DNA from 3 places in the Actinocorallia libanotica genome. Region 2 is predicted to be linked to each of the others. Evidence: riboswitches for the same ligand, from Rfam matches in the RefSeq annotation. Region 2 holds a riboswitch; each other region holds the start of a gene.

Region 1 (10,311 bases), on a different contig from region 2:
GCGCCGCGCCGAGCCGACCCACCTGGGCCAGTTCTGGCGGCAGCTGGCGGCGGGCGAGGGCTGGAGCGTCGTCACCCGCAAGTTCGGCGCGATGCTGGGCAGCCTGGGCCACCTGGAGTACACCCTGGCGGTGATCGGCGGGCTGCTCTTCCTGTTCCTGGTGCTGGCGCGCCCCTCGGCGTGGCGGACCCCGATCCTGGCCTCGGCCTACCGGCGCACCCCGACGCTGCGGCCCGCGCTGCTGGCGGTGCTGACGGTCGCGCTGATCGGCATGCTGATGAACGACTCCGGCGTGGTGATCCCCGCGCTGGTCTTCACGCTGGCGATCCCGCTGGTGCTGGCGGCGTGCGTCAGAGCGCTGGAGCTGGACGCGGCCGACGCAGGCAGCACCACACCAGAAGAGCCAGCACCGACGCCAGCACGAACGGCATGACGGTGGCGCGCACGCCCGTCACCAGCCAGTGCAGCCCGTCGGGGAGTCCGGCGAGCCGGGGGTCCCGGGCGGGCAGGTAGGCCAGGCTCAGCGCGACGGTCCGCGCCAGCATGCACCAGTCGAACCGCGACCACGGCAGGAAGGCCAGCAGCGCCCAGCCGAGCCCGTCGTACCAGGGCAGCGCGTAGGAGGCGGCGAACAGCCAGGCCAGCACCAGCCCCGCCGAGACCGTCAGCACGGGATCGGTCTCGGGCAGCGCCCGGACCAGCAGCCACAGCAGCAGCACCAGCAGGACCAGCGAACCCGCCGCGACGAACGAGCGCGGCAGGTCCAGGCCCAGGACGCCGCCGCCCCGGCCGGCCAGCAGGCGCCAGGGATTGGCCAGCGAGATGGAATCGGCGGCCTCCCGCACCCGGTCCAGCGCGTGCGGCCCGGCCAGCCGGTAGCCGACGGCCACGACCAGGCCCGCGCCGGCCAGCAGCGCGGCCAGCTCGGCGAACCGGCGCCGGGTGAGCAGCCGCCAGGCCGGGCCGCCGCCGACGACGCCGGCGGGGAACTTGGTGGCGACGGCCATGCCGACCGCGGCTCCCGTGCCGAACGCCCGCCACACGCCGCCCGACCCGGCGGTGAAGAGGGCGAGCGCGGCGACCGCCGCGGTGATCCCCAGCACGTCGTTGTGCGCGCCGGCGACGAGGTGGTAGAGCAGCAGGGGGTTCAGCGTCCACAGCAGCGCGGCCCGCACCCGGGCCCGGGGGTCGCGGGTGCGCAGGTGCAGGATCAGGCCGGCCAGCACGAAGGCCAGGCCGTTGACCAGGGAGAGCCCCAGCACGGTCAGCCGCGGCGAGTCGCCTCCGGCCAGCGCCGCCAGCGCCTGGACGCCCGTCACCAGCGGCCCGTAGATGGACGGCGTGTCCCGCCACTCCTGGACGGCGCGGCCGTACGGGTCGTCCCCGAGGTCGGTCGCCGTCGTGGTGTACGGGTCGAGCCCCGAGACCGCCATGTGGCCGTACGCCGCGTAGTTCAGGTGGTCGCTGGAGCCGACCGGGGGGGTCACCGAGAACAGGACGGCCAGCCCGACGCCGGCGCCGAGCAGGAGTCCGGGGCGGGGGGACCAGCCGCGCGCCGCCGCGCGGAAGCACAGGGCCAGGCCGAGCCCGGCCAGCAGGACGCCCGCCACCAGCAGCGCCAGCACCGGCTCGGGCGGTGGATTCACGTGAAACGACCACGGCGGGCCGGAGCCGTCCAGCGCGGGCTGCACCAGGGACGGGCCGAGCAGGGAGAGGGTGAGGAAGGCGGCGAGGCTCAGCCCCAGGCAGGCCAGGCCCGGTATCCCCCGGGACGGGGTGGAAGTGGCGCCTCCGCCGGGACGCGGGTCCGCGGACGACCCGTCGAGAGCGGGAGAGGCCTGGTCAGAGGCCACGGGCGCGGAACCGGCCGAGCCGGTCGCGTACCGCCGGGTCGCGGGTGGCCAGCGCCCTGGCCACGTCCCGGAACTGCCTGGCGCGGTGCAGCTGGGCCCGCAGGTCGGTGCCGGTGGCGCGGTGCGACAGCGGCACCTCGACCTCCTTCAGCCGGAACCCCTGGCGCAGCAGGTCGATGGTGAGCGCCGTCTCCACGCCGAACCCGGCGGCGAGCGGCCGCGCCGCCTCGAACGCGGCGCGGGTCAGGCAGCGCTGCCCGTTCAGCGGCTGGGTGGCGCTCCAGCCGGTGGCGCGCAGGATGCCGTCGCGCGCCAGGCGGACGACGATCCCATGGCCGCCGAGCTTCACCCGCGAGACGAAGACGGCGATCGTCATGTCGGCCTCGCCGGCCCGGACGGGCTCGATCAGCGGGGCGGCCTCCTGGGCCGTCTCCCCGAGATCGGCGTCGAGGAAGAGCAGGTGGCGGGCGGGCACCCCGTCGTGGGCGTCCAGCAGGCGCACCGCCTCGGCGCCGGTCTCCATGGCCGCGGCCTTGCCCCGGTTGCGGGCGTGCCGCACGACCCTGGCCCCCGCCCGCTCGGCGAGCTCGGCGGTGGCGTCGGACGATCCGTCGTCCACCACCAGCACCAGGTCGGCTCCGGGCAGCTTGAGCGCGGCCTGGACGGTCGCGGGGATCCGCTGGGCCTCATCCTTGGCGGGGATGACCACCGCGGTGCCGATGGTGTCGGCCGGGGTGTTGTCGGGCATGCCTGCGATGGTAGTGGCCCTCAGGTGGCGTCGAGTGCCGGAACCGCGTCGTGCACGGTGAAGACGGTGTCGAGACCGGTGACCTGCAGGATCCTGCGGACGGCCGGACGCGGCGCGGCGAGTTCGAAGGTGCCGCCCCGCTCCTTGGCGCGTTTCATGCCGGACAGCAGCACGTTCATGCCTGTCGAATCACAGAACTCCACTCCCGAGAGGTCGACGACCACCCGGCCGAAGTCCTGCTCGGTGAGCGCGGCGGCCAGTGCCTGCTGCAGTCTGGGTGCGGTGTACAGGTCCAGCTCACCGACAGCGGTGATCGCGATGTGACCTGCTTGTGATGCAGTCGAGACCTGAAGCTCCATGACCGGCACACTATCCGCCAAGTCGGCCGGGGGCCAGAGAACGCCTACCCAGGCCCGGCGATTCATCTGTTCTGCCGGTAATCATCATGTCCCGTCAAGGTAATGACACCGTCTGACCTGGTGATTACTGCCCCATGAACCGGCGATTTTGGCAAGCTGAACGGGTGAGGATTTCGCCTGAGCGGCAACGTTCCCGGATACGTGAGCGCCTGGAGACGATCCACGCCCGATCGGAGAAATCCACGCCCTGGCGCGGCACCGTCAGGTTCCTGCTGCGGCTGGTCAACCGCGACGGGATCGTACCGGTGCGGGCGCGGCTCACCCGGGAGGACCTCCTCTTCCTCGCCGAGGCGCGGGAGGACGTCGCCGCCCTGTCGGAGATGGCGCTGCGCGTGTTGTGCCTGCACCGGCCGCGCCAGGGCGGCGGCCTCACCAGCGACCCGGACGCCCCGCTCCGGCGCTGCCACACCTGCATGGTCAGCTGGCCGTGCGCGACGTACCGGGCGCTCAGCGAGTCCCTGCGAAGCTGAATCCGGTCCCTGCGAAGTCCGGCTCCGGCGGCCGGTGAGAGGTCTCATGCCGGGTGTCCCGGCGAAGGGGCTCACGGGCTGGAGGGCGTCACACGGGGCGGAAGATCATGTTCGCCGCACTCCGGACGGGGCGGAAGGCTTGGAGGCCCGGAGTGCTACCGACGGGGGCACGACAGCACCCCGAGCTAAGGATGACCTTAGCGTGTCACTTGACGCAGATTTTGCATTGGGGCCCCTCTTTCACCGTTCGCGTACCCGACCGGTGCGTGCAGGTGGGCCCAGACGGTGTTGCCCTGGTCGTCGCGGCGTACGCCCCAGGACTGGGAGAGGATCTCGACGATGCCCAGCCCCCGCCCTCCGAGCGAGGAGAGCGCCGGCTGGCCCTTGCGCGGTTCGGTGATCGCGCCCCCGTCGGTCACCGCCAGCTCGACGGTGTCGCCGACCTTGATCCACGAGACCTTGACCTCGCCTTCGCCGCCCGGCAGCGGGCGGGCGTGCCGCAGCGCGTTGCTGAGCAGCTCGCTCAGGATCACCGCGGCGTCGTCCGCCACGTCGTCGGCGACTCCCCACGAGATCAGATCGCGGTTGAGACTCCGGCGGGCCGTCGAGACGCTGGCCGGTGCGTGCGGAAGGTAACAGGTGCTCATCGTCTTCACCTCCTCCGCATCTCGCGCAACTCCTGCGTCTTCTGTACGACCGAAATGCCCAGTTGGTGACACCCGGAAACCCGGGCGAAACGTACGTTTGCTCGCCGTGCGAGACACTGACCGGGATCTCATCACCAACCACCCCCGTATGTTGGCGCGAAGCGGTCAACCTACCGTTCTCCGTCCGCCGGTTGACGGCCGGGGTTGTGCACTTCAAGCCATTTCCAGCGATCGGCCCGGTTACTCGTCACACGCGCGTTTCGTCCGTCACATTCGCGAGCGGCAGGGTCAGCCGCAACCGCGCCCCGCCTCCGGCCCGGGACCGGGCGCTGATATCGCCTCCCTGGGCCGTGGCCAGCCGTTTGACGATGTAGAGGCCCAGTCCGACACCACCGAATCTGCGGCGGTCCCCCGCCTCGCCCTGCACGAAGCGTTCGAAGATCCGCTCATGGTCGCCCTCGGCGATGCCCACTCCCTCGTCGTCCACGGTCACCACCAGCAGGTCGTCCTCCAGCGCCGCCTCCACCGCGATCAGGCCGCCCGAGGGCGAGTACTTGCAGGCGTTCTCCACCAGCTGGCCCACGATGATATCGGTGGCCATCGGATCGCCCAGCGCCCGCGGCAGCCCCTCGGGGACCCGCACCTCCAGCCGGTGCAGCTCCGACAGCGGCTGGAAGGCGGGGACGACCCGCCGCAGCAGCCCGCCCACGTCGAACGGCTCGCGCACCACCGGCAGCTCCTCCGCGCCCGCCCTGGAGCCCATCAGCAGCTGCTCGACCAGGCGGCCCAGCGCCCTGGCCCGGTCGGCGATCGTGCCGACCGCCTTGCGCCGCTCGGCCTCCGGCAGCTCCTCCCAGCGGTTGACCAGGGTCTCGGCGAAGCCCCGCACCACGGTGATCGGGGTGCGCAGCTCGTGGCTGGTCGTGGCCAGGAAGAGGTCCTTGGACTCCTCCAGCTCCTTGGCCTCGGTGACGTCGCGGAAGTCGATCACCAGCTCGCCGGTCTCCGGGATGGGCGCGCACAGGACGTCCAGCCAGACGCCGTTGGGCAGCTGCAGCGTGGTCTCTCCGCCGGGGACGTGGTCGAACGGCAGGGAACCGCCCAGGACCGCCTCGGCCGGCATCCCGGTGAGCCTGGCGGCCGCCGGGTTCCACTGGCAGACCCGGCCCTCGGCGTCCAGCACCGCGATCCCGTCGACGCTGGCGTCGATCACGGCCCGTTCGTGCGCCCGCTGCCGGACGACCTCCTGGTAGGACATGACGTTGCCGACCGCGACGCCCGCGTGCCCGGCCAGCAGCTCCAGCAGCTCCAGCTCGGTGTGGCCGGCCGCGCGGCCCGCGAACAGCGCGTAGAGGGCGCCGTAGGGGCGCTCCCCCAGGAAGGCCAGGCCCAGCGCGACCATCCGCAGGCCGGGCAGCGCCCGCCAGATCAGGTCGTCCAGCCGGGGCCGGGTGGCCAGCAGGACGGGCCGGTCGGCGCGCAGGAGCTCCTCCACCAGGCTGTCGTGCAGCTCCACCGACGTGCCGAGCAGATCACCGGGCAGGCCGCGGGCCGAGACCAGCCGCAGCCGGTCCTCCTCGATCCGCACGAACCCCGCGGCGTCGGCTCCGGTGAGCTCCAGCACCGCCGCGGTGATCCGGTCCAGCACCCGGTCGAGGTCGTGCTGGGCGTTCAGGTCGCCGAGGATGTCGTTCAGCCGCCGGACGAGCCGCGCCTTCTCGGCGGCGACGTGCTGGTCGGCCTCGGTGACCCGGTGGTAGACGCTGACCCAGCCCAGCAGCGCGCCGCCGGAGTCGCGCAGCGCGCTGGTGTCGATCCGGACGTCGACCAGCCGCCGCTCCCGGGTGAGCCGCCGCGTCCCGATCGAGATCTGCGGCCCCTCCCGCACCCGCTCCAGCACCGCGTTGTGCTCGGCCTTGAGCTCGTCGGGGACCATCGGCACCACCCGGCCGAGCACCTCCTCGGCCGTCCAGCCGAACAGGCGCTCGGCGGCGGGGTTCCAGGCCACGACGCACAACCCCTCGTCGAAGGCCACCACCGGATCGGCCGCGCAGCGGAGCACGGCGCTTGCCGTCGAGTCTGGGACGTCCGAGAGCACCCCGTCATGGTGCCACCATCCCCGCTCCGCCACCCGCGACCTGACCGGATCGCGATGGAACTCTAGGCCCGCCGGCCGATCCGACCCACCAGGAACGCGGCGAACCCGGCGGCCAGGAACGACAGCAGGGAGGCGCTCATCCACGGCTGGGGCGTGAAGTGGAGCAGGTCCTGCACGTCGGTCCACAGGCCGCTCCACCAGCTGACGGTGCCGGGGTTGATCAGCTGGTAGACGGCGAAGCCGGCCAGCCAGGCGGCGATCATGCTCCAGCGGGAGGGCGCGTCGGGGGAGGTGTCCCAGGAGCCGCGGGCGCGCAGGAAGAAGTCCGCGGCCAGGACGCCGAGCATCGGCACGAAGACCGAGCCGATCAGGCTGAGGAAGCCCGCGTAGTCGCCCATGTTCAGGCCGAGCGCCAGCACGGTGATCAGGACGCCGAGCCCGACGCTGAGGACGCGGCGGTCCAGGCGCGGCAGCAGGTTCTGGATGGACAGCGCGGTCGAGTAGACGTTGGCGAACGACTGGTCGGCCTCGCGCAGGACGAAGACGAAGAAGAACACCGCGCCGAGCGTCACGGTGAGGAACGGCTGGTAGACCCCCTCGCCCTGGACCGCGAACGCCAGGGCGAACAGGCCCAGGACGTAGGCGACGATCTGGGTGAGCGCGTACGCGCCGCTCGCCGCGCCGAAGGCCGCCTTCTCGCTGCGGGAGTGGCGGGTGTAGTCGGCGGCCAGCGGCACCCAGGAGATCGAGACGGCCAGCGCGGCGTCGGTGGCGAGCCAGAACATGCTCCAGTCCGTGCCGAACGGGGCGCCGCCGGACGGGCCGGGGTTGTCCGTGAGGTCGGGCAGGCCCTCCCGGAAGAACTGGAGGTAGAACCAGCCGAGCGCGATGACCACCGCGACGGTCACGAACCGGCGCAGCAGCCGCACCGAGCCCAGCGGCCAGATCGTCAGGACGGTGGTCAGCACCCCGGCCGCCACCACGTACAGCCAGCGGGGGCCGCCGCCGAAGAGCTCCCCGGCGGCCTCCGCGATCACGATCAGCTCGAACGTGCCCCAGCCGATGAGCTGGGCGACGTTCAGGACGGTCGGCACGTAGGAGAGCCGGGCGCCGAACAGGCCGCGCAGCAGCACCATCGCGGGACGGCCGGTGCGGGCGCCGGGCACCGCCGCCAGGCCGAGCATGAGGCCGCCGAGCAGCGTGCCCACGGTCATCGCGACGATGCCCGCGGCGATGGACAGCCGCAGCGCCCCGTCGACGTCCGGGGCGAGCACCGTGTAGGCGCCGGAGAAGGCGAACAGGCTGACGCCCAGGTTGGCCCAGAAGGCGCTCTGGTCCCAGAAGGACAGCACCCTGGGGGCGGGCTCGTCGAGCGTCAACGGCGCCTCGTGGGCGTCCGGGCGCGCGGAGGCCACGCCCCCGCGCACCGGTTCGTCGCCGTTTTCGAGCATGGCTGGGGGCATGGCGGAAGCACTCTCCCTACGCCGGCATTACCCGGACAGGTTCATGCGGTCGGCGACGCACGGGGTCGCCCTCTCAGCCCGGCCCTCGGCCCGAGCTCCCGCGGTGTGATCAGAACGCTTGAATGATACCCATACGGGACGAATCGGATCTAGGCCACGTAAGGCTCTCCGGCCTGCTCCGCCACCATCGGCCTGCCATGATGGGCCCATGCCATCATCCCGCCGTCCACGTTGGAGGCCTGCCAGCCGGCGTTGTTGAGGGCGATCGTGACCTGCGCGGAGCGCCCGCCGACCCGGCAGATCACGTAGACCTCGCGATCCTGCGGGATCTCGCCGGCCCGGTCCCGCAACTGGCTCATCGGAATGTGCACCGCGTCGGGCGCGTGTCCGGCCGTCCATTCCTCCGGTTCGCGCACGTCCAGCAGATACGCGTCCCGCGGCACCGCCGCGGCGTCGACGGAGGGTACGTTGTCCCCGAAGCTCATCACCACTCCCATGGATCTTCTGTCTCGACCACGACGTGCGAGGTGTCCTTTGCCCAGATCGGCGGCCACGGCCCTCCTGCTGGCCACGGCGACCCTGGTCGCGACCGGTGCCTGCGGGGCGAAGAAGGCCGAGACCGGGGACTCTACCGTCGCCGGCCCGCCCACCTCGCTCGCGGCCCAGGTGAACCGGCTCACCATCACGTTGAAGAAGTCGCCCACCTCCGACCCGCAGAGCTGGACGCTGACCTGCGACCCGCCGGGCGGCGACCACCCCGCGCCCCGCAAGGCCTGCGCGCAGCTGGCCAAGTCGGGCGCCAAGACCTTCGCGCCGCCGCCCTCGGACGCCGTCTGCACCGAGATCTACGGCGGGCCCGAGCAGGGCACGGTCGAGGGCGTCTGGCGCGGCTCCAAGGTCCGCGCCACCTACCAGCGCAAGGACGGATGCGACCTGGACCGCTGGGCCCAGGTCAGCGAGCTCTTCGGCGAGCTGCCCCGCGTCCGCTGACCCGCGTCCCAGGGTTTTCCACAGGCCCCGGGCGCTCCTCCACGGGTTTTCCCCAGTTATCCCCAGCCCTGTGGAAGCCTGTGGACAAGGCCTGTGGATAACTTGCCGTGAGACCGGAAACCCTGCCATCCGAGCCGTCAAAAAGCATCAAACCCAGACATAGCTCCCGAGCTTTTCCCCTGAGGATATCCACAGCGCCTGTGGATAAGTTTTCCCCAGGGTGCATCCGCACGCCCGGAACCGGATGCGGGCCGATCGGCCCGGTCCCCACCCGGCCCGGAACGCGGCGTCGGCTCAGGAGGTGAGAGCGGTGCGGAGGGCGGCCCGGGCCGGGAGCGCGGTGGCGACCAGGGCCAGGACGCCGGCCGCGAGGACGATCGCCAGGAGGGCGGACGGGGGGACATGGGGGCGGGCGAGACCCGTCATGCCCCGGCTGAAGGCGGTGAGGACGACCAGGGCGATGGCGGAGCCGAGGACCGCGGCGACCGCCGTGGCCGCGAGGGCCTCCCAGCGGGACATGCGCAGGACCTGGCGCCGGGTGGCGCCGGACAGGCGGAGGAGCGCGAACTCGCGGCCCCGCTCGGCGGTCGACATGGCCAGGGTGTTGACGACGGCTATCGCGGCGAAGGCGATGATCAGCCCCATGGCCACGTAGTTGACCTCGGCGTTGTTCTGCGCGGGGGCGGCGGCACCGTAGGGGTCGTCGACGTGGCGGGCGAGCAGGCCGCGGTCGAAGAGGAGGTCGCCGAAGGCCAGGTCGCGGGTGTAGACGGCGATGACCTCGAACTCCCCGGGGGTGCCGTCGCCCAGAGTCAGCCGGACGATGTCGCCGACCTCGCGGTCCATGCGCTCGCCGACGGCGACCGTGCGCTCGTCGAGGTCCGCCAGATCCCCGGAGCGCACGCCCGGGTCCACGGCCCGCGGGTCGACGCCCTGGGCGGCGTACCTGCCCAGACCGACCCGCACGGAGGTGTGGACGGCCGGCGCTGACGTCCTCGTGCCCGCACGGTGCTCGTCCTCGGCCGCCTTCTCCATGGTCGTCCGGGTGAACAGGATCGTGGCGGACAGCGCGATCATCAGGGTGAGCGGCGTCAGCACCGACGCGAACCGGCTCGCCCTCGTCCTGAGGTTGGCGGCGGCCAGGTGCCCCACCGCGCCGTCCAGCCGCAGCAGCGGGCCCAGGACCGCCGCCGCGATCCGGACGATCATCGGGCCGAGCACGGCGACGGCCATCGTCCACAGGAGCGCGGCGAGCACGACCACCGGGCTGGAGGCGGCCTCGGTGTCCAGCCCGCTCAGCACCAGCGTCAGGGCGATCGATCCGGCGAGGAGCACCGCCCCCGCCACCAGCCGGGGCAGGCCCGGACGCGCGGGTTCGAGCGCGGCCGCGCCGAGCGCCTCCACGGGGCGGATCCGGATGACGCGCCGGGCCGAGAGCCGCGCCGCGGCCCAGGCCGTCACGGCGGTCGCGACGAGCGCGGCGAAGACGGGGAACGGGCTGCGGACGAGCGCGAGGTTCTCGGGCATCGCGCCGAGCTCGACGAACCTCGTCCGCAACCACCCGGCGAGCAGCAGGCCCGCCGCCGAACCCGGCAGCGCCGCGGCGAGACCGACGAGCAGCGT
Region 2 (10,311 bases):
GATGCGGGAGTTCTTCAGCCGGTCCACGGCCGGGCCCGACAGCACGCCGTGGGTGGCGGTGACGACGACGCGCGCGGCGCCCTGCTCGAACAGCGCCTCGGCGGCCTTCACGATGGTGCCGCCGGTGTCGATCATGTCGTCGACGATGACGCAGGTGCGCCCCTCGACCTGGCCGACGACCTCGAAGACCTTGACCTCGTTGGCCACCATCGGGTCACGGCGCTTGTGGATGATCGCCAGCGGACAGCCCAGGCGGTCGGTCCAGCGCTCGGCGACGCGCACGCGGCCGGCGTCGGGCGCCACGACGGTCACCTGGGAGGTGTCCAGGGTCTTGGCGACGTGGTCGGCCAGCAGCTCCAGGGCGAACAGGTGGTCCACCGGGCCGTCGAAGAAGCCCTGGATCTGCGCGGTGTGCAGGTCGACGGTGATCATCCGGTCGGCGCCGGCGGTCTTGAACAGGTCGGCCATGAGGCGCGCGGAGATCGGCTCGCGGCCGCGGTGCTTCTTGTCCTGGCGGGCGTAGCCGAAGAAGGGGGCGACCACGGTGATGCGCGCGGCGCTGGCCCGCTTGAGCGCGTCCACCATGATCAGCTGTTCCATGATCCACTGGTTGATGGGCGCGGTGTGGCTCTGGATGACGAACGCGTCGCTGCCCCGGACCGACTCCAGGAACCGGACGAACGTCTCACCGTTCGCGAAGTCGTAGGCGGCGGTCGGCACCAGCTCGCAGTCGAGATTGGCGGCGACCTCTTTGGCCAGCTCCGGATAGGCGCGGCCGGAGAAGAGCATCAGCTTCTTCTCCACCTGGGTCTTGATCTCGCTCACTTGTCCCCCTCCTGGGTGTTGTTCTCACGCGCCCGTTTCGCCGCTTCCGCGGCGGCAGTACCGGCGCGCTTGCGCTCGACCCAGCCCTCAACGTTGCGCTGCTGCCCGCGGGCCACGGCCATGGCCCCGGGCGGCACATCCTTGATGATCACGGAGCCGGCCGCCGTGTAGGCGCCGTCCCCGACGACGACCGGCGCGACGAGCATGTTGTCGCTGCCGACTCTGGCGTGGTCGCCGACCGTCGTGCGGTGCTTGGCGACCCCGTCGTAGTTCACGAACACGCAGCCCGCGCCGATGTTCGATCCCTCACCGATGGTGGCGTCCCCGACATAAGTCAGGTGCGGGACCTTGGATCCCTCGCCCACCTCGGAGTTCTTGATCTCCACGTAGGAGCCGGCCTTGGCCCTGCGGCCCAGGCGGGTGCCGGGCCTCAGGTAGGCGTACGGCCCGACGGTCGCCTGCGGGCCGACCTCGGCGCTCTCGACCACGGCGTCCCGGACGAGGGCGTCCTCGCCGACCACGGCGTCCCGCAGCGTGACGTTGGGCCCGATCGAGGCGCCGGCGGCGACCGCGGTGGCGCCGTGCAGCTGGACGTTGGGGTGGAGCGTGACATCCTGCTCCACGCTCACCTGGACGTCCACCCAGGTGGTCCGCGGGTCCACGACCGTGACGCCCTCGCGCATCAGGCGCTCCAGGATCCGCTCGTTGAGCTGCCTGCGCGCCTCGGCGAGCTGCACCCGGTCGTTCACGCCCTGGGTCTCCACCCAGTCGGCGACCTTGTACGCGCCCACGCGGTGCCCGTCGGAGCGGGCGATGCCGACCACGTCGGTGAGATATTCCTCACCGCCGGCGTTGTCGGTGGTCAGCCGCTTGAGCGCCTCGCCCAGCAGGACGCCGTCGAAGGCGTACATGCCGACGTTCATCTCGGTGACGAGCCGCTGCTCGTCGGTGGCGTCCTTGTGCTCGACGATGCCGGCCACGGCGCCGTCGGCGTCGCGCAGGACGCGCCCGTACCCGGTCGGGTCGGGGACGTCGGTGCTCAGGACCGTGACGGCGTTGCCCTCGGACTCGTGGGCGGCGACCAGGGCGCGCAGGGTCTCGCCGGTCAGCAGGGGGTGGTCGCCGTTGGTCACCACGACGGTGCCCTCCAGCGGGCCCGTGTGCTCGTAGACGATCCGGACGGCGTGTCCGGTGCCCCCCTGCTCCTCCTGCACCACCGGCACCGCCGCGGGCGCGACCTGCCGGAGGTGTTCGATGACCTGTTCTCGCCGGTGCCCCACCACCACGAGGGTCCGGCGCGGATCGAGCGCTCCGGCCGCGGCCAGCACGTGGCCGAGCATGGAGCGGCCCGCCAGCGTGTGGAGGACCTTGGAGGTACGGGATTTCATCCGGGTGCCCTCGCCGGCGGCGAGGACGATGACTGCGGCCGGGCTCACTGAGTGGCTCCTGGGCGTCAAGGACGGGAAATTTTCGTCAGGGCGTAACCCACCCGACATGTAGAGAGAATACCGCCCAGGCGAAGACGCGTCCGCACCGGACCTGCACAGATCGAAGCTCCGGCGCCAGGACTCGAACCTGAACAAAGGGCACCAAAAACCCTTGTGCTGCCGATTACACCACGCCGGATCGTTTCGGTGGCCACGATACCGTGCGGAACGCCTGCGGGCGCGTGCTTGTCCCCGCCTCATATCCCGGGGCCCGCGGTTGCCGCAAGAGGGGGGCCGCGGGTTACCGTCGAGCCGACAGCACGCGGGAGCCCGGCCGTCCACCGGGCTGAGAGGGCGACGAGAAGGGTCGCCGACCGCTCGAACCTGACCGGGTAATGCCGGCGTAGGGAGAAGTCATCATGGCCGAAGGCACGTCTTCCGCTGCCCGAAAGACCTACCTCCAGGGCTCCCGCGACGATCTGCGGGTCCCCATGAAAGAGATTCATCTCACTGACGGCTCGTCTCTGGTGCTCTACGACACCTCCGGGCCCTACACCGACCCCTCCTACGAGGCCGACGTCCGCCGCGGGCTGCCCGCCCTGCGCGAGCCCTGGCTGGCCGCGCGGGACGACACCCGTCCCTACGAGGGGCGGCCCGTCCGCCCCGAGGACGACGGGCGCCGGGCGCCCGCCCGGGCCCCGTTCTCCGGCCGCGCGCCGCGCCGCGCCTCCGGCGGCGCCGTGACCCAGCGCGCGTACGCCGCCCGCGGCGAGATCACCCCCGAGATGGAGTTCGCGGCGCTGCGCGAGGGGGTCTCCCCCGAGGCCGTCCGTGCCGCGCTCGCCGCCGGGCGCGCCGTCCTTCCCGCCAACGTCAACCACCCCGAGCTCGAACCGATGGTCATCGGCCGCGACTTCCTGGTGAAGGTCAACGCCAACATCGGCAACTCCGCGGTGGCCTCCTCCATCGAGGAGGAGGTGGAGAAGATGACCTGGGCCACCCGCTGGGGCGCCGACACGATCATGGACCTGTCGACCGGCCGGGACATCCACACCACCCGCGAGTGGATCCTGCGCAACTCCCCCGTGCCCGTCGGCACCGTCCCGCTCTACCAGGCGCTGGAGAAGGTCGGCGGGAACCCGGCGGAGCTGGACTTCGAGGTCTTCCGCGACACCGTGATCGAGCAGGCCGAGCAGGGCGTCGACTACATGACCGTGCACGCCGGGGTGCGGCTGGCGTACGTGCCGCTGACGGCCGGGCGCCGGACGGGCATCGTCTCGCGCGGCGGGTCGATCATGGCGGCGTGGTGCCTGGCCCACCACCGCGAGAACTTCCTGTACGAGAACTTCCGCGAGCTGTGCGAGATCTTCGCCGCCTACGACATCACCTGGTCGCTGGGCGACGGCCTGCGCCCCGGGTCGATCTCCGACGCCAACGACGAGGCCCAGTTCGCCGAGCTGCGCACCCTGGGCGAGCTGACGAAGACCGCCGCCGAGCACGGCAACCAGGTGATGGTCGAGGGCCCGGGCCACGTCCCGATGCACAGGATCAAGGAGAACGTGGACCTGCAGCTGGAGCTGTGCGACGAGGCGCCGTTCTACACGCTCGGGCCGCTGACCACCGACATCGCGCCCGGCTACGACCACATCACCTCGGCGATCGGCGCCGCGATGATCGGCTGGTACGGCACCGCGATGCTCTGCTACGTCACGCCCAAGGAGCACCTGGGCCTGCCCGACCGGGACGACGTCAAGACCGGCGTGATCACCTACAAGATCGCCGCGCACGCCGCCGACCTGGCCAAGGGCCACCCGGGCGCGCAGGCGCGGGACGACGCGCTGTCCGACGCGCGGTTCGAGTTCCGCTGGGAGGACCAGTTCGAGCTCTCCCTCGACCCCGACACCGCACGGGCGTTCCACGACGAGACGCTGCCCGCCGCCCCCGCCAAGACCGCGCACTTCTGCTCCATGTGCGGCCCGCACTTCTGCGCCATGAAGATCACCCAGGACGTGCGCAGGTACGCCGACGAGCAGGGGATGAGCGCGGACGAGGCGCTGGCCGAGGGCATGCGCGCCAAGTCCCGCGAGTTCACCGAGGCCGGCGGGCGCGTCTACCTTCCGATGGCCGGGCGGGACGCCCGGGCGCCGATGGACGGGGACGCCCGGGCGCTCTAGCGGCGCCGCCGGGAGGAGGGGCGCAGCTTCGGGCTGGGCTCCAGGTGGGACAGGCCGTTCCAGGCCAGGTTCACCAGGTGGGCCGCCACCTCCTCCCGGCGGGGCTTGCGCACCTCCAGCCACCACTGGCCGGTCATCGCGACCATCCCGACGAGCATCTGCGCGTACATGGGGGCGAGCTTCCCGTCGTAGCCGTGCCGGTCGAACTCCTCGACCAGGAGGTACTCGACGTGGGTGGCGATGTCGCTGATCAGGCTGGCGAACGTGCCGGTCCCGGAGGCGGCGTGGGAGTCGCGGACCAGGATGCGGAAGCCGTCGGTGCTCTCCTCGATGTACTGCAGCAGGGCCAGGGCCGCGCCCTCCAGCTTGCCCCGGTAGTGCCGGCCCTCGGCCATGCCCTGGGTGACCAGGTCCAGCAGGCGGGTCATCTCCCGGTCGACGACGACCGCGTACAGCCCCTCCTTGCCGCCGAAGTGCTCATAGACCACCGGCTTGGACACCCCGGCCTTGGCGGCGATCTCCTCCACGGCGGTGCCGTCGAAACCCCGCTCGGCGAAGAGGGCGCGGCCGATCTCGATGAGCTGCTCCCGCCGCTCCTTGCCGGTCATCCGCCTGCGACGTTCTGCCATCCGCCCATGATGCCGCACGGGCGTCAGGCCTCCAGCGGCGCGATCTCCCCCGGCGCGAGCGGCGGCTGCCTGCGCAGGGCGCGTTCGCGGGCCTTCTCGGCCTTGGCCTGCGCCTTCTCCTGGCGGCGCTCCCTGCGCTCGCGCTCCCTGGCCCTGCGGCGGGGGTCGAGACCGGGGCGCGCCTCCAGCCGGCCCAGGCCGTTCCAGGCGAGGTTGACCACGTGGGCGGCGACGTCCTCGCGCCGCGGCCTGCTGGTCTCCAGCCACCACTGGCCGGTCATCGCGATCATGCCGACGAGCATCTGCGCGTACATCGCCGCGAAGCCCTCGTCGTAGCCCTGCTGGTCGAGCTCCTTTCCCAGCAGGTGCTCGACCTGGGCCGCGATCTCCGACAGGAGGCTGGCGTAGCTGCCCTGGCCCGTGCCGGCGTGGGAGTCGCGGACCAGGATGCGAAAGCCGTCGGTGCTCTCCTCGATGTACTCCAGCAGGGCCAGCGCGCCCAGCTCCAGCTTGCGGCGGTAGCCCGCGTCGGTCGTCAGCGCGTCGGTGACCGCCTTCAGGAGGCGGTCCATCTCCCGGTCGACGACGACCGCGTACAGCCCCTCCTTGCCGCCGAAGTGCTCATAGACCACCGGCTTGGAGACCTTCGCCTTGGCGGCGATCTCCTCCACGGAGGTGCCGTCGAACCCTCGTTCGGCGAAGAGGGCACGGCCCACGCCCAGCAGTTGCTCACGCCGTTCGCCGCCGGACATCCGCCGTCTTCGGGAGTCGCTCATGGCCCTAGACCCTAAGCGCGTTTGGCGTCCAGGCGCTCCGCGGAGGGCCAGCGCACGTCCCGTGCCCAGCCCAGCTTCTCGAAGATCCAGATGATCCGGGCGCTGATGTCGATCTGGCCCTTGAGCACGCCGTGGCGGGCGGCCGTGGGGTCGGCGTGGTGCAGGTTGTGCCAGGACTCGCCCAGCGACGGGATGGCCAGCCACCAGACGTTGCGGGACTGGTCGCGCGAGGCGAAGGGCGTGTCGCCGAAGGTGTGGCAGATCGAGTTGATCGACCAGGTCACGTGCTGGACCAGGGTGACGCGCACCAGGCCCGCCCAGAAGAGGGCGGTGAAGAAGCCGGCCCAGGACCAGGTGACCAGGCCGCCGATGACCGCGGGGAGCAGGTAGGTGGCGGCCACGATGCCCGCGAAGGAGTGGTGGATGCGCACCATGTCCTTGTCGGCCTGCAGGTCCTTGCAGTACTTGTCGACGTTGGTGGCCTTGGAGGCGTACAGCCAGCCGTAGTGCGACCAGATCAGGCCCTTGAACAGCGCCTTGGCGTCGTCGCCGTACTTCCACGGCGAGTGCGGGTCGCCCTCCTTGTCGGAGAACTTGTGGTGGCGGCGGTGGTCGGCGACCCAGTGCATGACCGGGCCCTCCATGGCCAGGCCGCCGGCGATGGCCAGGAAGATCCGCAGCGGGCGGTTCGCCTTGAAGGAGCCGTGGGTGAAGTAGCGGTGGTAGCCGATGGTGATGCCCCCGGCCGACAGGAGGTAGAACACCGCGAAGAGCACGACGTCCGTCCAGCCCAGCATCTTCCCCCAGGCCATCGGCACCGTCGCGGCCAGGGCGAGGAAGGGCACCCCGGTGAAGGCCGCGACCAGGATCTTGTGCTTGACGCCGTTGCGGCTGTCGGAGAAGTCGCTCATCGGCTGCTGCGGCGCGGTGGCGGTGGAGGACGTGGTCACGGGCATCGTCTCTCGGGGTGGGAGTCACTTACTTACGCCACCGTAACCTACGGACTCGTAACCCTGAAGGGGCGCCTTGGCAAAATCCTGTTGTGCCCGCACATGAGAAGACCGGCGGGCCGTCGGAGATTTTCCGTACGACCGCCGGTCGGAGCGGCTCTGTGTGATGGAGAGCCTCGGAGGGCGGCGGGTGGGCCGCCCGGCTGGATAGATGCCGCCCGCTACGGGAGTCGGCAGCACCGCAGGGGAACGTATAGCCGCTTTCCTCCCACTGCGGGCGGCACCTCGTTCAACTGTCTCTTGACATCGAGATACATGATGGCAACACAAGTGTCTCGACGTCAAGATGAAGCGCGCACATCCTCGACCGTCCCCGTGACGCATGTGTCTTGATGTCGAGAAAGGTAAGGTTCCGCATATGGAGGACGAGGTCGACCGGCTCGTCGCGGCCTGGCGCGTGGAGCGCCCGGACCTCGACGTCACGCCGCTGCAGGTGCTGAGCAGGGTCTCCCGGCTCGCGCGCCACCTGGACCGTGCCCGGCGCGCGGTCTTCCTTGCCCACGACCTGGAGTCCTGGGAGTTCGACGTCCTCACCGCGCTGCGCCGGGCCGGGACGCCCTACCGGCTCAACCCCGGGCAGCTGCTCAAGGCCACCCTGGTGACCTCCGGCACCATGACCAACCGCATAGACCGGCTGGCCGCCGCCGGGCTCGTCGAGCGCCACCCCGACCCGCAGGACAAGCGGGGCGTGCAGGTGGCCCTCACCGAGATCGGCAGGGAGCGGGTCGACGCCGCGCTCACCGACCTGATCGAACGGGAGCGCGACCTGCTGGCCGCCCTCGGCGAGGTCGACCGCAGGCACCTGGCCGACCTCCTGCGCACCATGCTGATCCCGTTCGACCAGGAGTAGGGCCTTCAGCCCTCGGCCAGCTCCAGCCACTCCATCTCGACCTCGTCCTTCTCGGCGAGCACCGCCTTCAGCTCGCCGTCCAGCTCCATCAGCCGCGCGTGGTCGGTGGCGGCGCCGGCCATGTCGGCGTGCAGCCGCTCCTCGCGCTGGGCCAGCTTGTCCAGCCTGCGCTCCAGGCGGTCCAGCTCCTTCTGGACCTTCCAGTCGAGCTTGGTCCGGGACGGCTCGGCCTGGGCCGGCGCCTGGGCCGCGGGCGCGGAGGCGCCGCGGACGGCCGAGGCCGTGCCCGCCTCCACCCGCTGGAGGTACTCCTCCACGCCGCCGGTGAGCATCCGGATGGTGCCGTCGCCCAGCAGCGCGTAGACGACGTCGGTGACCCGCTCCAGGAAGTACCGGTCGTGGCTGACCACCACCAGGGTGCCGGGCCAGCCGTCGAGGATGTCCTCCAGCTCGGTGAGGGTCTCGATGTCCAGGTCGTTGGTCGGCTCGTCCAGCAGCATGACGTTCGGCTCGCCCATGAGCAGGCGCAGCAGCTGCAGGCGCCGCCGCTCGCCGCCGGACAGGTCGCCGACCGGCTTCCACTGGGCGTCGGCGCGGAAGCCCAGGCGCTCCAGCAGCTGGGAGGCGGTCCACTCGCGCTTGCCGACGGTGATCCGGCGGGCGATCTCCTCCACCGACTCCAGGACGCGGCGCTGGGGGTCCAGCTCGGCGATCTCCTGCGAGAGGTGGGCCAGGGAGACCGTCTTGCCGCGCACGATCCGGCCGCTGTCAGGCTGCACGGTGCCCGCCAGCAGCCGCAGGAGCGTCGTCTTGCCGCTGCCGTTGACGCCGACCAGGCCGACGCGGTCGCCGGGGCCCAGCCGCCACGTCACGTGCTGGAAGACGGGGTCGCCGCCCAGGCTCAGGGCGACGTCCTCGACGTCGTACACCGTCTTGCCCAGGCGGGCGGTGGCGAAGCGGGTCAGCTCCACCTTGTCGCGCAGCGGCGGCACGTCGGCGATCAGCGCCTGCGCGGCGTCCACCCGGAACTTCGGCTTGGACGTGCGGGCCTGCGGGCCGCGGCGCAGCCAGGCCAGCTCCTTGCGCATGAGGTTCTGGCGCTTGGCCTCGGCCGCGTCGGCGATCCTGGACCGCTCGGCCTTGGCCAGCACGTACGCCGAGTAGCCGCCCTCGTAGCGCTCGACGCGGCCGTCCACCACCTCCCAGGTGCGGTCGGTGACCTCGTCGAGGAACCAGCGGTCGTGGGTGACCACGACGAGCGACTCCTTGCGCGCCTTCAGATGGCCGGCCAGCCAGGTGATCGCCTCGATGTCGAGGTGGTTGGTGGGCTCGTCCAGCATGATCACATCGGACTCGGGCACCAGCAGCGCCGCGAGCGCCACCCGGCGGCGCTCGCCGCCCGACATGCCCGCCAGCGGCTCGTCGAGCCCCAGCCCGCCCAGCAGCCCGGACAGGATGTCGCGGGCGCGGATGTCTCCGGCCCACTCGTGCTCGGCGCGGTCGCCCAGCACCACCGAGCGCACCGTGGCGTCCGGGGCGAACTCGTCGCGCTGGACGAGGTGGGCCAGGCGCAGGCCGCCGGTGTGGGTGACCCGCCCGGAGTCCGGCTCCAGAAGGCGGGCCATGACGGCCATCAGGGTGGACTTGCCGCCCCCGTTGCGGCCGACGATGCCGATGCGCATCCCCGTCTCGACGCCCAGGGACACCCCGTCGAGCAGCGGCTGGGGCCCGTAGGCCTTGACGACGTTCTCAAGATTGATCAGATTCACAGCACTCACCAGGCTAATGCCGCCGCGCGGCGGAGCGGACCGGCCCGCGGCCCGGGAACGGGGTCAGGGCAGGACGTGGGCGCCGGGGACCGGGCCCGTGGCGGTGACCAGGGTGCGGGCCACGTCCGCCTCGTCCAGGGCGGCGGCGAGCTCCGCGGCGTGCGCGGCGTCGGCGGCCAGGAAGGCGCAGGTGGGGCCGGATCCGGAGACCAGGCCGCCGAGCGCGCCGTACTCCCGTCCGGCGGCCAGGGTGCGGGCCAGGGACGGGCGGAGGCTGAGCGCAGCGGGCTGGAGGTCGTTGGTCAGGGCGGCGCCCAGGGCCTTGGGATCGCCGGAGGCGAGGGCGGCCAGCAGGTCGGGTGACTCGTGCGGCCAGGACGCCTCCTGCTCGAAGGCGGCGCGCAGGCGGTCACACTCGGCGAAGACCGCCGGGGTGGACAGGCCGCCGTCGGCCAGCGCGAAGACCCAGTGGAACTCCCCCGCGCACGGCAGGGCCGTCAGCCGCTCGCCCCGGCCCAGGCCGAGGGCGGTGCCGCCGAACAGCGCGAACGGCACGTCGCTGCCGACGTCGGCGGCGAGCTCCAGGAGCGTCTCGAAGGGGACGTCGGCCTCCCAGAGCGCGGCGCAGGCCAGCAGGGCCGCCGCGGCGTCCGCGCTGCCCCCGGCCATGCCGCCGGCGACGGGGATGGCCTTGTCGATGTGGAGGGAGACGTCGGCCTCGCGGCCCAGGTGGTCGGCGAGGCGGCGGGCGGCGCGGGCGGCGAGGTTGTCCGGGCCGGCGGGGACGCCCTCGATCGAGGCGCCGGCGACGGTCACCGCGAGCGGCCCGGGCGCCGCGGTCACCTCGTCGA
Region 3 (10,311 bases), on a different contig from region 2:
TGCATATAAGGCACGTTCGCCAGCGACCTGGTGACGTGCTGGACGGGATCGGCGTCCGCGGGGATCTCATAGGTGGCCGTTCCGGGAGTCACCGAGAGCACCCTGTCCAACCGGAAGGTGCGCGTCTCGGACGAGCGGTGGTCGTGTCCCGTCACGTACCAGCGGCCGGAGTGGAACACGATCCCGTAGGCGTCGAGTTCGCGTTCGGTCTCGGCGCCCTGGTACGAGCGGTACCGGAGCACCACGCGCCGCCGTTCCCGCACGGCCGAGGCGAGGCCGAGCACCTTGTCCGCGTCCGGTGTGACGGCCTGGCGCTCGGCGAGGGTGAATCCCAGGGTCTCCCGCAGCGCCTCCACCCGCTCCCCCAGTGCGGCGGGGAGCACCCGCCTCACCTTGGCGAGCGCGGCCTCCGCCGCCGTCGCGGCCAGTCCGAGCCGGCGCGCGGCCAGCAGGCCGAGCACCGTCGCCGTCGCCTCGTCGTCGTTCAGCATCAGCGGCGGCAGCTTGTAGCCGGGCATCAGCCGGTAGCCGCCGTATCTGCCGCGTTCGGCGACGACGGGGATGCCGAGCTCGTCGAGGCGCCGCGCGTACCGCCGGACGGTCCGCTCGTCCACGCCGAGCCGTTCGGCCAGCTCGGCGCCGCCCATCCGGTGGTGCGCCTGGAGCAGTTCCAGCAGCGTCAGCACCCGGGTGGTGGGATGTGACATGGCACACATCTCCTTACCGGACAGGTTCTGTCCGGTAATCACCCTACCTTCGGATCACCGCCCGGAAGGAGGGCGGCGAACACACGAGGAAGGTGCACGAAGAATGGCGACGTACGTTCTGGTCCCCGGTTTCTGGCTCGGCGCGTGGGCGTGGGACGAGGTGGCGGCGGTGCTGCGCGGGCAGGGCCACGAGGTCCTGCCGGTGACGCTCACCGGACTGGCCGAGCGGGCCGCGGAGGCCTCCCCGGAGGTGGACGTGGACACCCACGCCCAGGACATCCTGGACGTCATCGGCGACCGGCGCGACGTCGTGCTCGTCGGGCACAGCGGCGCGGCCATGCCCGTCACGGCGGTGGCCGACCGCGTCCCCGAGCGGCTGGCCCGCGTGGTGTACGTCGACACCGCGCCGCTCCCGTCGGGCATGGCGCAGATCGACTTCCAGGAGCCGGAGGAGCAGGCCGCGGTCCGCGCGGCGGTGGGCGACGGCTTCACCATCCCGGTACCGGACTTCGCGGACGCCGGGTTCACCGACGAGCAGCGCGCGCACGTCCTCGCGCACGCCACGCCCGAGCCGTTCGGGGCGGCGACCCAGCCGCTCGTCCGCCCGGCGGAGCGCCCCGCCCTGCCCAAGACGATGATCTGCTGCACGATCCCGCTCGCCGCCGTGCGGTCCATGATCGGCACGGCGCCGGCCTTCGCGGAGCTGGCGGGGCCGGAGTGGACCTTCCTGGAACTGCCCACCGGGCACTGGCCGCAGATCACCGAGCCTGCGCGACTCGCCGCCATGTGCTAAATCTGAAGTGTGTTCACTATCAGGCCGACGAGCAGACCCGAGATCCACCGGGTCGTGGCGATCGACGAGCACCGGGAGACGGCGCGGAGCGTCACCTGGGGGAACGAGACCGGGCGCGCCTGGCACGAGCAGGCCTTCGAGGATCCGGCGCAGGAGCACCTCCTGGCCGAGATCCGCGCCCAGGCCGTGGGGTTCGCGGTCCTGTCCGGGATCGGCTCGCCGCGGGTGGAGCTGCGGCGGGTCGCGCTGTCCCACGAGTGGGTCGGCGACGGGCTGGCCCGCATGCTCCTGCGCGCGCTGCTGGAACGCGCCTACGGCCAGCACGCCGCCCAGCAGGTGTGGCTGCACGTGCGCTCGACGGACGAGCACGTGCTGGAGTTCTACGGCCAGGAGGGCTTCGTCCCGGCCGACGAGCGGCCGGCCCTCCACCTCTCCCCCGACGGCAGCACCGCCACCCTGCTGGCGCTGACGCACCGGCGCTGAGCCCGGCGGGCCCGGCGGCGGGCCCGCTCAGTGGCCGATCATCAGCCCCAGCGCGAAGCCGAGCGCCATCACCGCGCCCAGCGCGATGATCATGCTCGACCGGTAGCGCGGCACCTTCGCGGCCTTGCGGGCCGGGGGCGCCGCCTCCGCCCGCAGGAACCTGGCGATCTCCGCCGCGGTCGGGCGCGCCGCGGGCTCCTTGTCCAGGCAGCGGGCGACCAGGCCGCGCAGGCCGCCGCGCAGCGCGCCCAGGTCCGGTTCGCGGTCGGTGATGCGGCGCATGACCGCGGCGTCGGTGCCGCCGCCGAAGGGCGGGCGCCCGGTCGCCGCGTAGACCATGGTCGCGCCCCAGGAGAAGACGTCGGACTTGGGCCCCACCGGCAGGTCCTCGATCTGCTCGGGCGACATGTAGGCGGGGGTGCCCACGGGGCGGGAGGTGAGCGGGGTGCCGCCGTCCAGCAGCCGCGCCACCCCGAAGTCGATCACCTTGGCGCCGCGCGGCCCGAGCACCACGTTGCCGGGCTTGAAGTCCCGGTGCACGATCTCGGCCTTGTGCATCGCGTTGAGCGCGGCCGCGGTGCGCAGGGCCGTCTTGCGCAGCTCCGCCCCGCGCAGCGGCCCGTCGGCGGCCACGACCTCCTGGAGGGTGCGGCCCCGCACGTACTCGCTGACGAGGTAGGGGCGGTCGCCGGTGACGCGGGCGTCGAGGAGGCGGGCGATCTGGGGCGCCTGCACCCGGCGCGCGGCGGCCGCTTCCTTGGTGAAGCGCGCCCGTGCCCGGGTGCCCGCGGCGGCGCCGCCCTTGAGGAGCTTGATCGCCACCTGGGCGCCCTCGCGGTCGTGGGCGAGGTAGACCACGCCCTGGCCGCCTTCGCCGAGCCTTCCGGTCAGGGTGTACCCGCCCACCCGGCGGGGGTCGCCGGGACGCAGCGGGGTGTCGGACCCGGTCTTTACCTGTTTGGTCTGCACCTGAGCACACTCCGGCCAGAAGGATAAGGCGGAATGCATACATATCAGCATTCCGCCTTATCGTTCAGGCGTTCCGCGTCACCAGTGCGGGGGCACGTCCTCGCGCAGCCTGTCGTCGTTGCCGGAGTCCTCCCGCCAGTCCCAGCCCGCGTCCTGGTCGTCGGACGAGCGGTCGGACAGCAGCGGGCGCTCCGCGGCCCGCGGATCCGTGGTCTTGGGGTCCATGCCTCCCATTATCGCCCGTGCAGCCGGTCGGCCAGCCCGCGCGCCGCCCTGCCCGGATCGACGGCCTCGGTCAGCGCCCGCACCACCACCACCCGGGTGGCCCCGGCGGCCAGCACCCGGTCGAGGTTGCCCGCGTCGATGCCGCCGATGGCGAACCACGGGCGGGTGCCGCCCGCGGCCGCCGAGGCGAGCGGCTCCAGGCCCGCCGCCGGACGGCCGGGCTTGGTGGCCGTGGGCCACACCGGGCCCACCGCGAAGTAGTCGACGCCCGGCTCCTCGGCGGCCGCGGCCGCCTGCTCCGCCGAGTGGGTGGAGCGGCCGATGAGGATGTCCTCGCCGACGATGTGCCGGGCGACCTCCACGGGCAGGTCGTCCTGGCCCAGGTGCAGCACGTCGGCCTTCACCGCGAACGCCACGTCGGCGCGGTCGTTGACCGCCAGCAGGGCGCCGTGCCGGTCGCAGGCCTCCCGGAAGACCTTCAGCACCTCGATCTCGTGCCGCGCCTCCATGCCCTTCTCCCGGAGCTGGACGATGTCCACCCCGCCCGCCAGGACGGCGTCGAGGAACTCCGGAAGATCGCCCCGCGCCGAGCGGGAGTCGGTGCACAGGTAGAGGCGGGCGGCGTCCAGGCGGCGGCGCAGCGCCACCGCCCGGTCGGTCGTCAGCAGCGGCATCAGAAGGCCAGCGCCTGGGCCCTGCGGCGGATCTCGGTGCCCCGGTTCTCGCGGAGCGCCTGGATCGGGGTGCCGGGCAGGGTGTCGTCGGCGGTGAACAGCCAGCGCAGCGCGGCGGCGTCGTCGAAGCCCGCGTCCGACAGGAGCGTCAGGGTGCCGGGCAGTCCCTTGACCACCTGTCCGGCGTCCAGGAAGGCGGCCGGCACCTGCGGGCCGCCCCCGGACTGCCGGTAGGCGGCCAGCAGCTTGCCCTCCTTGACCCACTGCTTCACCCGGCCCGCCGGGAGTCCCGCGGCCTGCGCCGCCTGGACCGGACTGAGCCATTCGCCCACCAGGGCATCAAGTTCCGGATCGATGTCAACGTGCGTCTTCGTCACGTTTCCGTGTCTACCATCTCCCGGGACCTACGAAACAGCCAGAGCCGTGTTCCGCACGGGAACCGAGAGGTCGGTGAGCTTCTCCGCGTCCACCGGGGTGCCCGCGGTCAGGAGCCTGCGCGCCTGCATGAAGTCGCGCGGCGAGGCCACGGTCAGGACCGCCCGCAGCACGTCGCCGTCGAGCCAGAAGACCGACCAGGAGCGCTCGTTCGCCGGGTCGCCCCGCACGACCATCCGCTCGGCGCCCGGGTGGTGCCCGGCGTACTGCACCATCCGGCCGAACTGCTCGGACCAGAAGTACGGCGGGTCGTCGTAGACGGCCTCCTCGCCCAGCAGCGAGGCCGCCGCCACGTCCGGGGCGTTGAGCGCCGCGTCCCAGTGCTCCACCCGCAGCCGCTTCCCGTAGCGGTCGGACCACCAGGCCGCGCAGTCGCCGACCGCGACGATCTCCGGGCGGGCGGTGCGCAGCGAGGCGTCCACCACCACGCCGTCCGCCAGCTCCAGGCCGCTCACCCAGTCCAGGGAGGGCCGCACCCCGATGCCGACGACCACCGCGTCGGCGGCCAGGAACTCCCCGTCCACCAGCGCGACGCCGCCCTCCTCGATCGAGGAGACCTTGACCCCGCAGCGCAGTGTGACGCCCGCCTCGGCGTACCAGGGGACGGTCAGCGCGCCCAGCTCGGGGCCGAGCGCGGCGGCCAGCGGCGCGGGCGCGGCCTCCAGCACGGTGACCTCGCAGCCCAGCTTCGCCGCCGTCGTGGCGGCCTCCGCGCCGATCCAGCCCGCGCCGACGATCACCACGCGGGCGCCGGGGACCAGCAGCGCGCGCAGCTCCAGCGCGTCGTCGAGGGTGCGGATCACGTGCTGGCGGCCCGGCCCCGGCAGCCGGACGGTCTCCGCGCCGGTGGCGATCACCAGGCCGTCGTACGGCAGCTCGCCCGCCGTGGTCTCCAGGACGCGATCCTCCACGCGCAGCCCGGTCGCGCGATGCCCCAGCAGCAGTTCGCAGTCGAGCGCGTCCCAGGAGGCGTCGACCGTGGTGTCGTCGCGCTCCCCCGCCAGGACCGCCTTCGACAGCGGCGGACGGTCGTAGGGGCGGTGCGGCTCCGCGCCGACCAGGGTGAGCCTCCCGCCGAAGCCCCTGGCCCGCAGCGCTTCCACGGCGCGCACGCCGGCCAGCCCGCCCCCGACCACGATCACGCGTTCCATTCGGTCCTCCGAGACTCCGCTTCTCCTGGCAGGACACCCTAACTTCCGGCCTGTCCGGCGACGGTTACAGGATGCCCTGATATCCGATCAATACTGCTCAGGGCATACGCTGGCTCCGTACGAAGCGCGGGAGCCCGGAACGCGGGCTGAGAGGGGAGCGGGCCTCCCGACCGCCAGAACCTGATCCGGATCATGCCGGCGAAGGGAGCGGACCTTGATCGTGGTCATCGGCGCCGGGGCGGTCGGCCTCGGCATCGCCTGGCGGGCGTCCCAGCGGGGGCTGCCGGTCACCCTGGTGGACCCCGAGCCCGGAGGCGGCGCCAGCCACGTGGCGGCCGGGATGCTCACGCCCGTCGGGGAGCTGCAGTACGGCGAGGAGCAGCAGCTCCGGCTCGGCATCGACTCCCGCGACCGCTACCCGGAGTTCGCCGCGGAGCTCGCCGAGCGCACCGGCGTCGACATCGGCTACCGCAAGGAGGGCAACCTCTCGGTCGCCTACGACGGCGACGACCTGGCCTTCCTCACCGACCAGCACCGCTTCCAGGAGTCGCTGGGGCTGCGCACCGAGCTGCTCACCGGCCGGGAGTGCCGCAGGCTCGAACCGATGCTCGCGCCGTCCGTGCGCGGCGGCATCCTCGCCCCCGACGACGGCTCCGTCGACCCCAGGCGGCTGGTGCGGGCCTTGCTCGCCGCCTGCGAGGACGTCGAGATCGTGCGGCGGAAGGTCCGCGAGATCGTCGTGGAGGGCGGCGCGGTGCGCGGCGTGCGGCTGGAGGACGGCGGCGTCCTGGCCGCCGACCGCGTCGTCGTGGCGGCCGGAAGCTGGTCGGCGGACCTGGCGGACCTGCCCGTCCGGCCCGTGAAGGGCCAGATCCTGCGGCTGCACAGCCCCTACCCCTTCCTCACCCGCGCCACCCGGGGCCTGGTGCGCGGCTTCTCGCTGTACCTGGTGCCGCGTCCGGACGGCGAGCTGGTCGTCGGCGCCACCCAGGAGGAGCTCGGCTTCGACTCCCGGGTCACCGCGGGCGGCCTGTGGGAGCTGCTGCGCGACGCCCGCGCGCTCTTCCCCGGCGTCACCGAGCTGGAGTTCAAGGAGGTCAACGCCTCCTTCCGGCCCGGCTCCCCCGACAACTCCCCCCTTCTGGGCCCCGCGGGGCCGGACGGCCTGATCGCGGCCACCGGCCACTACCGCAACGGCATCCTTCTCACCCCCCTCACCGCCGACGCGATCGCCGACCTCCTGGAGGGCAAGGAGCCGCCGGAGGCGATACGACCGTTCGGCGCCGACCGATTCGCCCCCACCGGAGGCAGCAGATGAGAGTGACGATCAACGGACGGGAACAGGACCTGCCCGAGGACGCGACCGTCGAGACGGCCGTGTCGCGCTTCACCGCGGCCGGACGCGGCGTCGCGGTGGCGGTGAACGACGAGGTGGTGCCGCGCGCCGACTGGGCCGCCACCCCCGTCCGCGCCGCCGACCGGGTGGAGATCCTCACCGCGGTCCAGGGAGGCTGAGCGTGGAGACGACGCACACCGCACCCGCCGACCCGCTGGTGATCGCGGGCCGGGAGTTCGGCTCCCGGCTGGTCATGGGCACCGGCGGCGCGCCCAGCCTGCACGTGCTGGAGGAGGCGCTGCTGGCCTCGGGCACCGAGCTGACCACCGTGGCCATGCGCCGGGTCGACCCCGCGACGAAGGGGTCGGTCCTGGAGGTGCTGGACCGGCACGGCATCGGGGTGCTGCCCAACACCGCGGGCTGCTTCACCTCCGGCGAGGCCGTCCTCACCGCCCGGCTGGCCCGCGAGGCGCTGGGCACCCCCTGGGTGAAGCTGGAGGTCATCGCCGACGAGCACACCCTGCTGCCCGACCCGGTGGAGCTGCTGGACGCCGCCGAGCGCCTGGTGGCCGACGGTTTCACGGTGCTGCCCTACACCAACGACGACCCGGTGCTGGCCCAGCGCCTGGAGCAGGCCGGGTGCGCGGCGGTGATGCCGCTCGGCGCGCCCATCGGCTCGGGCATGGGCATCCGCAACCCGCACAACATCGAACTGATCGTCGAGCGGGCGGGCGTGCCGGTGATCCTGGACGCCGGGATCGGCACGGCCAGCGACGCCGCGCTGGCGATGGAGCTGGGCTGCGACGCGGTCCTGCTGGCCACCGCCGTCACCCGCGCGCAGCGCCCGGCGCTGATGGCCGCCGCGATGCGCCACGCCGTCGAGGCGGGCCGCGCGGCGCGGCTGGCGGGGCGCATCCCCGTGCGGCGGCTGGCCCAGGCGTCCTCGTCCTTCGCGGGCCTGGCCGCCACCGGCCTTTAGAGGCACCCGGCCGTCCGCCACCTGCGCGGACCCTCCCGCGCGGCCGTTCCGCCCGACTGTCACGGTTGCGGAACGGCCGCGAGGTAGTCCCGCAGAGCGATGGGGAGTAGTCCGTTTCGCCCGTAGACTGCCCGGGTGGACGCGACAGCAGTGGACCCGCTCGTCGGGCAGGTACTCGACGAGCGGTACCGCGTCGACGCCAAGGTCGCGCGCGGCGGCATGGCCACCGTCTACGTGGGCCACGACCTCAAGCTCAAGCGGGTGATCGCCCTCAAGGTGATGCACCCCCACCTGGCGCAGGACGACGAGTTCGTCCGCCGGTTCATGGGCGAGGCCAAGTCCGCGGCGGCGCTGTCCCACCCGAACGTGGTGGCGGTGTACGACCAGGGCTCCCACGGCGCGCACACCTACCTGACCATGGAGTACCTGCCCGGCCGCACCCTGCGCGACCTGCTGGACGAGCGCGGGCGGCTGCCGGTCGGCGACGCCCTGGAGATCATGGCCCCGGTCCTGTCCGCGCTGGGCGCCGCCCACCGGGCCGGGCTGATCCACCGCGACATCAAGCCCGAGAACGTGCTGCTGAGCGTCGACGGGCAGGTCAAGGTCGCCGACTTCGGCCTGGCCCGCGCCGAGACCGACAGCAAGCAGACCAAGACCGGCATGATCATCGGCACGGTCGCCTACATGGCGCCCGAGCAGGTCGTCACCGGCCGGTCCGACACCCGCACCGACGTGTACGCGGCGGGCATCCTGCTGTTCGAGCTGCTCACCGGCCGCCAGCCGCACGTCGGCGAGACCCCGCTGCAGGTGGCCTGGCGGCACGTCAACGAGCAGATCCCGCTGCCGTCCCAGCTGGTGCCCGGCGTCCCGCCGCGGATCGACGCGCTGGTGGTCGCGGCGACCAGCAAGGACCCGGCGGGCCGCCCCGCCGACGCCGACCACTTCCACGCGCTGCTGACCGACCCCTCCCTGGAGCTTCCGGCCTCACCGGGCCACCCCGCCTCCCCCGACAACGCCACCTCCGTGCTGGGGGTGCCGGGCCTGCCCTCGCAGAGCGGCTCGCTGCCCGGCGGCTCGCTGCCGAGGGGTCCGCTGCCGGGCACCGTCCCGCCGGGCTCCCTCCCGCCGGACGGCAGCACGAGCGTGCTGCCGAGCGTGCACTCCACCCTGCCGCCCGGCGGGCATACCACCGTCATGCCGCGCGCCATGGTCCCCGAGGAGCCGCCGCAGGAACCGGTCATGCTGTTCGACCGGGTCCTGCACTTCATCACCGGCAAGTTCGTGCTGGTGACCCTGGGCGTCATCGCGTCCATGGTGATCGGCTGGGCGACCTGGTACCAGGTGTCGGGCAAGTACGACCACGTGCCGAAGATCATCGGCATGAGCCAGGCCGACGCCGTGGAGGCGCTGCAGGCCGAGGGCATCGCGTACGAGATCTCCGACGAGCGGGAGTACTCCGAGACCGCGCGCAAGGGCGCCGTCGCCTCGGTCGCCCCGGGCGTCGGCAGCAAGGTCGACCCCGGCGAGACCGTCACGCTGGTGCTCTCCCGCGGCCTCACCCCCCGCAAGGTCCCCGACGTGGCGGGGCAGTCGGCCGAGCAGGCGCGCGAGGCGCTCAAGGACTTCGTCTCCCTCACCGAGGAGAAGAAGCCGGGCGCCGCCGCCGAGGGCATGGCCCTGGGCACCGACCCCAAGGCCGGCACCGAGCACGCCAGGGACGAGCCGCTCGTGCTGTTCGTCAGCAGCGGCCTGGCCATGCCCGACCTGTCGGGCAAGTCGAAGGACGAGGCCTACGGCCTGCTCGAGGACCTCAAGGGCCAGCTGAACGGCGACCTGCCGATCTACGAGCAGACGCAGACCGACCCGGCCAAGGAGGACGGCTCCATCCTGTGGCAGAACCCGGCGCCGGGCACCCTGCTCAAGCCGGGCGACGCGGTGACCCTGGGCGTCAACAAGAAGGAGAGCTGCTTCCTCTCGGCCATCAACCCGTTCTGCGACGACGGCCCCGACGGCCAGGGCAACGTCCAGGTCCCGTGGATGCTGGGGCGCGCCGTCGACGAGGCCGTCCAGAAGCTGCAGGAGCGCGGTTTCCAGGTCAACGTGCAGCACCGCCTGAACAGCGGCCGGGTCATCGAGCAGCAGCCCCGCCCCGGCGACCGCGTGCCCCCCAACACCACGATCACCATCCACGACTGAAACGTCGGCGGCGCCCACTACCCTGGCCCCATCATGAGCACACAGACGAGCCCCATCGGGGCGCACGTGCCGGTGGCCGGGGGGCTGGGCACCGGGGGCCTGAAGTACGCGGCGGAGATCGGGGCCGAGGCCGTCCAGGTCTTCGTCAGCAATCCCCGCGGGTGGGCGCTGACGGCGGGCAAGCCCGCGGAGGACGCCCTGCTGCGCGCCTCGGAGCTGCCCGTCTACGTGCACGCCTCCTACCTGGTCAACTTCGGCTCGCCGAACGCCGACACCCTGGAGAAGTCGCTGGAGTCGGTGGCGCACGCGCTGGAGCGCGGCACGGCGATCGGCGCGCGGGGCGTGGTGGTGCACACCGGCTCC

What was found. A riboswitch is a leader RNA that binds a small molecule or an ion and turns the genes downstream of it on or off. The one in region 2 is predicted to bind thiamine pyrophosphate.
Region 1: linked by a shared signal. The riboswitch ahead of ABD140_RS33630 (purine-cytosine permease family protein) and the one ahead of thiC (phosphomethylpyrimidine synthase ThiC) in region 2 are both predicted to bind thiamine pyrophosphate.
Region 3: linked by a shared signal. The riboswitch ahead of thiO (glycine oxidase ThiO) and the one ahead of thiC (phosphomethylpyrimidine synthase ThiC) in region 2 are both predicted to bind thiamine pyrophosphate.

Annotation. Positions count from the first base shown of each region.
Region 1 covers NZ_BAAAHH010000041.1:14,012-24,322, forward strand. Annotated here, with positions in the region: gene ABD140_RS33595 (hypothetical protein) at 1-433, shown strand, start outside; gene mptB (polyprenol phosphomannose-dependent alpha 1,6 mannosyltransferase MptB) at 351-1,853, opposite strand; gene ABD140_RS33605 (glycosyltransferase family 2 protein) at 1,843-2,601, opposite strand; gene ABD140_RS33610 (STAS domain-containing protein) at 2,622-2,960, opposite strand; gene ABD140_RS33615 (hypothetical protein) at 3,125-3,490, shown strand; gene ABD140_RS33620 (ATP-binding protein) at 3,688-4,137, opposite strand; gene ABD140_RS33625 (ATP-binding protein) at 4,385-6,199, opposite strand; gene ABD140_RS33630 (purine-cytosine permease family protein) at 6,298-7,686, opposite strand; TPP riboswitch at 7,694-7,810, opposite strand; gene ABD140_RS33635 (rhodanese-like domain-containing protein) at 7,848-8,183, opposite strand; gene ABD140_RS33640 (SSI family serine proteinase inhibitor) at 8,233-8,688, shown strand; gene ABD140_RS33645 (FtsX-like permease family protein) at 8,983-10,311, opposite strand, start outside.
Region 2 covers NZ_BAAAHH010000005.1:211,623-221,933, reverse strand. Annotated here, with positions in the region: gene ABD140_RS09515 (ribose-phosphate diphosphokinase) at 1-825, opposite strand, end outside; gene glmU (bifunctional UDP-N-acetylglucosamine diphosphorylase/glucosamine-1-phosphate N-acetyltransferase GlmU) at 822-2,261, opposite strand; tRNA gene ABD140_RS09505 (tRNA-Gln) at 2,380-2,451, opposite strand; TPP riboswitch at 2,565-2,679, shown strand; gene thiC (phosphomethylpyrimidine synthase ThiC) at 2,672-4,426, shown strand; gene ABD140_RS09495 (TetR family transcriptional regulator) at 4,423-5,055, opposite strand; gene ABD140_RS09490 (TetR/AcrR family transcriptional regulator) at 5,079-5,831, opposite strand; gene ABD140_RS09485 (acyl-CoA desaturase) at 5,843-6,787, opposite strand; gene ABD140_RS09480 (MarR family winged helix-turn-helix transcriptional regulator) at 7,200-7,691, shown strand; partial or broken gene ABD140_RS40080 (ABC transporter C-terminal domain-containing protein) at 7,697-7,891, opposite strand; partial or broken gene ABD140_RS40075 (ATP-binding cassette domain-containing protein) at 8,228-8,539, opposite strand; partial or broken gene ABD140_RS40070 (ATP-binding cassette domain-containing protein) at 8,780-9,373, opposite strand; gene ABD140_RS09470 (4-(cytidine 5'-diphospho)-2-C-methyl-D-erythritol kinase) at 9,524-10,311, opposite strand, start outside.
Region 3 covers NZ_BAAAHH010000014.1:56,994-67,304, reverse strand. Annotated here, with positions in the region: gene ABD140_RS18335 (helix-turn-helix transcriptional regulator) at 1-707, opposite strand, end outside; gene ABD140_RS18330 (alpha/beta fold hydrolase) at 811-1,500, shown strand; gene ABD140_RS18325 (GNAT family N-acetyltransferase) at 1,510-1,983, shown strand; gene ABD140_RS18320 (serine/threonine-protein kinase) at 2,011-2,952, opposite strand; gene ABD140_RS18315 (hypothetical protein) at 3,031-3,177, opposite strand; gene thiE (thiamine phosphate synthase) at 3,186-3,851, opposite strand; gene ABD140_RS18305 (Rv2175c family DNA-binding protein) at 3,851-4,228, opposite strand; gene ABD140_RS18300 (NAD(P)/FAD-dependent oxidoreductase) at 4,256-5,437, opposite strand; TPP riboswitch at 5,554-5,661, shown strand; gene thiO (glycine oxidase ThiO) at 5,652-6,755, shown strand; gene thiS (sulfur carrier protein ThiS) at 6,752-6,952, shown strand; gene ABD140_RS18285 (thiazole synthase) at 6,949-7,752, shown strand; gene ABD140_RS18280 (PASTA domain-containing protein) at 7,888-9,948, shown strand; gene ABD140_RS18275 (deoxyribonuclease IV) at 9,982-10,311, shown strand, end outside.